One region of the Paenibacillus sp. OAE614 genome, then DNA from elsewhere that is predicted to be linked to it. Evidence: a T-box and tRNA genes for the amino acid it is inferred to sense, from the RefSeq annotation. Region 1 holds a T-box; the other holds one or more tRNA genes.
What was found. The T-box of region 1 lies ahead of tyrS (tyrosine--tRNA ligase). A T-box ahead of a tRNA ligase gene usually reads a tRNA of that ligase, here a tRNA-Tyr.
Positions count from the first base shown of each region.

Region 2: it has a tRNA-Tyr gene. The T-box ahead of tyrS (tyrosine--tRNA ligase) is inferred to sense a tRNA for this amino acid. The anticodon was not compared.

Region 1 is NZ_JBEPOD010000001.1:4,548,225-4,551,605, reverse strand. Features, by position in the region: gene ABIE48_RS20990 (transglycosylase domain-containing protein) at 1-1,135, opposite strand, end outside; T-box leader at 1,284-1,548, shown strand; gene tyrS (tyrosine--tRNA ligase) at 1,607-2,860, shown strand; gene rpsD (30S ribosomal protein S4) at 3,003-3,381, opposite strand, start outside.
Region 2 is NZ_JBEPOD010000001.1:135,215-138,595, reverse strand. Features, by position in the region: gene ABIE48_RS00740 (PspA/IM30 family protein) at 1-55, opposite strand, end outside; gene ABIE48_RS00735 (LiaF transmembrane domain-containing protein) at 134-439, opposite strand; tRNA gene ABIE48_RS00730 (tRNA-Leu) at 1,176-1,255, opposite strand; tRNA gene ABIE48_RS00725 (tRNA-Arg) at 1,274-1,350, opposite strand; tRNA gene ABIE48_RS00720 (tRNA-Cys) at 1,363-1,436, opposite strand; tRNA gene ABIE48_RS00715 (tRNA-Gly) at 1,446-1,520, opposite strand; tRNA gene ABIE48_RS00710 (tRNA-Gln) at 1,527-1,601, opposite strand; tRNA gene ABIE48_RS00705 (tRNA-His) at 1,624-1,699, opposite strand; tRNA gene ABIE48_RS00700 (tRNA-Trp) at 1,731-1,804, opposite strand; tRNA gene ABIE48_RS00695 (tRNA-Tyr) at 1,815-1,900, opposite strand; tRNA gene ABIE48_RS00690 (tRNA-Thr) at 1,904-1,979, opposite strand; tRNA gene ABIE48_RS00685 (tRNA-Phe) at 2,003-2,078, opposite strand; tRNA gene ABIE48_RS00680 (tRNA-Asp) at 2,136-2,212, opposite strand; tRNA gene ABIE48_RS00675 (tRNA-Met) at 2,250-2,323, opposite strand; tRNA gene ABIE48_RS00670 (tRNA-Val) at 2,359-2,434, opposite strand; tRNA gene ABIE48_RS00665 (tRNA-Glu) at 2,640-2,711, opposite strand; tRNA gene ABIE48_RS00660 (tRNA-Ser) at 2,721-2,812, opposite strand; tRNA gene ABIE48_RS00655 (tRNA-Asn) at 2,817-2,892, opposite strand; rRNA gene ABIE48_RS00650 (23S ribosomal RNA) at 2,960-3,381, opposite strand, start outside.

The DNA.
Region 1 (3,381 bases):
TGCTGTCATCCTCGGCGATTTTATGCATCGAATTGTACACCTTTTTATCAATCGTGGTATAGATCCGATACCCGCCCGTGCTGAGCTGCTGCCGGGCTTCTTCAAGCAGGTCGCCGTCCTGCTTCGCATCGTCCCCAGGAACCTTGCCTTCCGCCTGCTCATTCAGCTGCATGATGATTTGGGCGCCTTGGCGTTCCGTTTCCATCATCAGATAAGGGAAGGTGGCGTATGCCTTCTCCACATGGGGAGCCAGCTGCTTGCGAATGTCGAAAGCGAGCGCTTCCTTATACTGGGCTTCCGTGATTTTGTTCTCTTCAAGCATCCGCCGGAGCACCAGATGCTGCCGGTCGATGGCGCGCTTAAAGTTGGCTTCGTTAAACTCGCCTTTTCCATTGAAGGCCGAATATCTGGAAGGCAGCTGAGGAAGACCGGCCAAATAAGCCGCCTCGGCGACGTTCAATTTACTGAGATCACTAATATTAAAAATGCCTTTGGCTGCGGCCTGAATACCGTACAGATTGTAGCCGCTGGATCCGTTGCCGAACGGAACCTTGTTTAAGTATGCCGTTATAATTTCTTCTTTCGTCATAAACCGCTCCAGCCGGAGCGCGAGCAAAATTTCCTTGAACTTCCGGTCTTCCGTTTTGTCCAGGTTCAGGAATACGCGTCTGGCCAGCTGCTGGGTGAGCGTGCTTCCTCCGGTCTGAACGGATTCATGCAGAAGCTTCTGTTTGACGGCACGGAGCGTGCCCTTGATGTCAACACCCTTATGTGTAAAAAAGTTATTGTCTTCAATCGATACGACGGCGTCGATGACGATGGGCGGTATCTGCTTATACTCCACGGGGCGTCTGTCCTCATCGGTCCGAAGCTGTCCGATGGGGGTGCCGTCACGGAAGTAGGCGAATCCCGTAATGGAGTTCTCGCTCATCTTCTGGTCAATCAATGCCCTGGAACGGACCGGATCATCCTTCACGATGGAAGTGAGGTACCCGGCTGCCGTACCGCCGGCGAACAGCGCTCCCATAACGATAACGACCAGCGTCCACATCGCGGTAAGGCCGATGATGCGGCCGTAGGACCGTTTTTTCGGAGCGGTCTGCTCTTCCGGCTTTTGTTTGTTATCTTCAACCATTCGTGGCTATCCTCCTTTTGACGGAACTATTATAGCATAAATTGCGTATTTTGAATGCAGAGATCGAATCGTGGCCAAATGGATGGCAATCATTGACTTTTTTCGGGTGTGTGGTATAAATAGGTTTAATCCAAAAAGAACATATCGTCAAAAGGCAAAGAAAGACTCCAGTAGAAGGGAGCCTGGGCTGATCAGAGAGCCGGTGGGTGGTGCAAACCGGCAGCCTCTCCCTTTGAATTACCGTCTTGAGCCGTCTGGAGGAACGCGCGTCACCAGGAGCGCAAGTAGTCTGGCACCGGACCTGGCAGTCCGTTATCGTAATGAAGTGAAAGCAGTGGGTGGAAGGGGGTCGTCCCCGAAACGGCTGCTTTAATTAGGGTGGTAACGCGAGCAGGCTCCTTCTCGTCCCTTGGGACGAGAAGGAGCCTTTTTGCTGTACATTCTAAACGGATCAGAGAGAGGTTGATGACGATGAACTGGGAACAACTTATGCCGGCCCAGAAGGAAGAGGTTGAACGCCAACTGGCTGTCATCAGGAGGGGGACGGTCGAAATCCTGCCGAACGAAGAGCTGGAACGCAAGGTGATCCGGTCGGTTGTGCAAGGACGGCCGCTCAAGGTAAAGCTGGGTCTTGATCCATCCGCTCCGGACATTCATATGGGGCACACGGTAGTGCTGCACAAGCTGCGGCAGTTTCAGGAGCTGGGCCATGAGGTGCAGCTGATCATCGGAGATTTCACGGGCCGGATCGGCGACCCGACCGGGAAATCGGAAACGCGCAGACAGCTTACGGAAGAGGACGTGAAGCTGAATGCGGAAACGTACCAGGAACAGGCGTTCAAAATATTAAGCCCGGACAAAGCGAAGGTATACTACAACTCCGAATGGCTCGGCCCGATGACCTTTGCCGACGTGATCGGGCTCGGTTCCAAAGTGACGGTAGCCCGGATGCTGGAGCGAGACGATTTTTCCAAACGGTATGCCGGCGGGCTCCCGATCAGCATTCACGAGTTTTTCTACCCGCTGATGCAGGGCATGGATTCGGTGGCGCTGGAGACGGACATCGAGCTCGGTGGTACGGATCAGACGTTTAATCTCATGATGGGCCGCACCTTGCAGAAGGAATACGGGGCAGAACCGCAGGTGGCGATCACGCTTCCGCTGCTGGAAGGGCTGGATGGCGTGCAGAAGATGAGCAAAAGCCTTGGCAACTACATCGGAATCGATGACGCACCGAACGAAATGTTCGGTAAAACGATGTCGGTGCCGGATGGGCTGATGGTGAAATACTTCGAGCTGGCCACGGATATAACGAATGAAGACCTTCAGATTCTGCGCGAAGGATTGGAAGGCGGCCGTATCCACCCAAGGGATGCCAAAATGAGCCTGGCGGCAGCCTTTGTCCGGATGTACCACGGGCAGGAGGCGGCCGAAGCGGCCCGGCAGCATTTCGTCACCGTCTTTCAGCAGCGTGCGCTTCCTGAAGATATCGAGCTGCGCGGTATCCCCGCAAACGAGCTGCAGGGAGGGGCCATCCGGCTGGTCCGGCTGCTGACCCTTATCGGATTTGCTTCTTCCAACAGCGAGGCCAGAAGGAGCATTGAGCAAGGATCGGTCAAGCTGAATGAAGTGAAAATCGAGGATCCCCATGCGGAGATCGCGGTCAGGGACGGCGATATCGTTCAAGTGGGAAGACGCAAATTTGCCAAGCTCCGGCTGCTATAGAAGATTTAAGAAGCCGTGAGAAGGCTGGGAGAGGCCGGGGGATACTACCATGATAAACAGGGCTGCCAGTCAGCCCTGTTTATCATCCAGAACAAACAAAAAAGCCCGGAACATAAAGTTCCAGGCTTGGTTGCAGCAAATATTAACGGTTGTAGAATTCGACGATTTGTCTTTCGTCGATGTCTTGGGAAAGCTCGGCGCGCTCTGGGAAACGGATATATTTACCTTCCAAAGCTCCATCGTTGTACTCCAGGTAGCCTGGCAGATGCGCACGGTTTTCCAGCGCTTCTTTAATAGAAGAGAGGCTGCGGCTTCTTTCGCGAAGACCGATCACGTCGCCTGTGCTTACTTGGTAGGAAGCAACGTTTACTTTCTTGCCGTTAACAGTCACGTGACCGTGAGCGACCAATTGGCGCGCTCCTGCACGGGAGTTAGCGAAACCAAGACGGTAAACAAGGTTGTCCAAACGGCTTTCCAGCAAGAACATGAAGTTTTCGCCGGCAATACCTTGCATTTTTTGC
Region 2 (3,381 bases), 4.4 Mb from region 1:
AACGTTCATTTAATGTCGCTACGGTGATATCCCGTACCCTGCGAAATACGCTCATCTGTTTTTGCTCCCTCCTTATAAGCTGTGATCGCCTATTCGTTTGATTGTATTTATTGAAGGTAATTCTTTGTTACCGTTACATCCACTTCGACGACTTCTTACCTTTCAGCAGCATAATCCCGAACACTACCAGGGCAATTCCCAGCAGCGGTCCGATGATCCAGGACAGCTTCGCCAGAAGTCCCATGACACCGAATGCGAGGATAATCGTACCGATGACCACCTTACCTCTGCGAATTCCATAATAGCCGAGCACGATCATCAGGATCGGGAAGATCAATCCGATCAGCCTGCCGAATAATGGAGCGAATACTCCCAGGAGCATCAGTGCTCCGATTGCGATCAATACGATCGCCCAACCAGAAGTTTTATTTGTTCTCATGCATTGTCACCGCCTTTCGTTTGTATCAACCTTATGACTCTATTTTAGGTTCAATCCGGGTTTTCCAAAACGGACCCCAGACGGTTTTTAATCCTAGACCTAAGTCGGGGGAAGGCTCGGACCTTAGACGAAGCAAGCTTTTTTTGCATGTAATTCGGCAGCCACATCCTCCACTGACAGCTCCATTAGCCCGTTTATAGGGCATGATCGACACGCTATGGGAACTTCAATGAGCAGTTTACTTATACAATGCTTAGATAGGGAATCGTTGGAGGCTTTGAGCAAGGGATTTAGCACTTAGCTAAAGAAACATAGAGCCTGTTTAACCCGGGTAAAGCAAGCTGGAATGGTTTATCAACTTTAAACAAGGATGGGGAAAACGTTCAAAGGGAGTAATGGTAGAACGAACGGATTGATCAGAGGATCTTTTTCAAGCCTGTTGTACACCCTGTTACTCCCATCTTACGAGGACACGTCATATAAAGAGAACTTCGATGCGGATAGGACCTACATAAAACAACATGATACGAATTAAATGCCATACAGTCATACAAATAAACGCAATATGAATTAAAATGGCTGCCTTTCTGCGGGATATCATCAGGTGGCTGATTGGAAGGAGAAGTGCAATATAGCGGGATGAGAGATTAACGAACGACAAACGATGGCTCGGTGTACAATGTTAGTCTATACAAGAAAAAGCCTTGGAAAGATATCCAAGACTTTTTCTCTATGATGCCGGTGAAGGGACTCGAACCCCCACGGTTTCCCTCACGATTTTGAGTCGCGCGCGTCTGCCAATTCCGCCACACCGGCATATTCAGTTAAAAAAAATGGCGCGCCCTAAGAGATTCGAACTCCTGACCTTTTGATTCGTAGTCAAACGCTCTATCCAGCTGAGCTAAGGGCGCATATGAAGTTAATGGAGGCGCCACCCAGATTCGAACTGGGGATAAAGCTTTTGCAGAGCTGTGCCTTACCACTTGGCTATGGCGCCGAAATCAAATGGAGCGGACGACGGGAATCGAACCCGCGACCCTCGCCTTGGCAAGGCGATGCTCTACCGCTGAGCCACGTCCGCTTAAACTGGCTGGGGATATAGGATTCGAACCTATGCATGACGGAGTCAAAGTCCGTTGCCTTACCGCTTGGCTAATCCCCAACAAGATTGTCATTATAAGTTATGGGGCGATCGATGGGACTTGAACCCACGAATGCCGGAGCCACAATCCGGTGCGTTAACCCCTTCGCCACGACCGCCATAATAAAAGATATGAAGCTGTATTTCGAATGGCAGGGGCAGCAGGAATTGAACCCACACTAACGGTTTTGGAGACCGCTGTTCTACCTTTAAACTATGCCCCTATAATAAAACTGGTGGAGGCTGATGGATTCGAACCACCGAACTCGTACGAGAACAGATTTACAGTCTGCTGCGTTTGGCCACTTCGCTAAGCCTCCATATGGTGCCGGCGAGAGGACTTGAACCCCCAACCTACTGATTACAAGTCAGTTGCTCTACCAATTGAGCTACACCGGCTTTTATGCTTGTTATTAAATTCATGGTGGCTCGGGACGGAATCGAACCGCCGACACGAGGATTTTCAGTCCTCTGCTCTACCGACTGAGCTACCGAGCCTAATTTTGTTTCTATTAAGAGCATTATTGCAACAAACTAAACTCTCAAGAAAATAAATGGCGGAACCGACGGGATTCGAACCCGCGATCTCCTGCGTGACAGGCAGGCATGTTAGGCCTCTACACCACGGTTCCACGGCCAATTATGTATCTCCATATGTAAGGAGATAAATTGCGGGGGCAGGATTTGAACCTGCGACCTTCGGGTTATGAGCCCGACGAGCTACCGGACTGCTCCACCCCGCGTCATTAAAAAATATTTATTTTCTTTAAAGTATACATGGTGGAGGCTGAGGGGATCGAACCCCCGACCCTCTGCTTGTAAGGCAGATGCTCTCCCAGCTGAGCTAAGCCTCCATAAGAAACACTTTTAATATCTTAGCAGATAAACCACTAAAAAGGCAAGTATTTTTTCTTTGGGATTCTCATCCCTGATGCTATTAAAGAAAGTGACCCGTATGGGATACTCTCACTTCGTTCGAGACTGCGATGCAGATGCTAACGAAGTAATGCTCCGACGAACCCTTTTTTGGATTCTCATCCCTGATGCTATTAAAGAAAGTGACCCGTATGGGATTCGAACCCATGTTACCTCCGTGAAAGGGAGGTGTCTTAACCCCTTGACCAACGGGCCAAACTATAATGGCGGAGAGAGAGGGATTCGAACCCTCGAGACGCTTTTGGCGCCTACACGATTTCCAATCGTGCTCCTTCGGCCAACTCGGACACCTCTCCATAATGGCTCCCCGAACAGGACTCGAACCTGTGACAACTCGATTAACAGTCGAGTGCTCTACCAACTGAGCTATCAGGGAACAATATTTAATTCAAGTGTTTGATCACCTGAAAACTAGATACGAAACGAATCTGCGAATTAATATTTTGGATAAGCCCTCGACCGATTAGTATTGGTCAGCTCCATGCATTGCTGCACTTCCACCTCCAACCTATCTACCTCGTCGTCTACAAGGGGTCTTACGAATTGGGAAATCTCATCTTGAGGGGGGCTTCACGCTTAGATGCTTTCAGCGCTTATCCCGTCCGTACGTAGCTACCCAGCCATGCTCCTGGCGGAACAACTGGTGCACCAGCGGTACGTCCATCCCGGTCCTCTCGTACTAAGGACAGCTCCTCTCAAATTTCCTACGCCCACGACAGATAGGGACCGAACTGTCTCACGACGTTCTGAACCCAGCTCGCGTACCGCTTTAATGGGCGAACAGCCCAACCCTTGGGACCTACTTCAGCCCCAGGATGCGATGAGCCGACATCGAGGTGCCAAACCTCCCCGTCGATGTGGACTC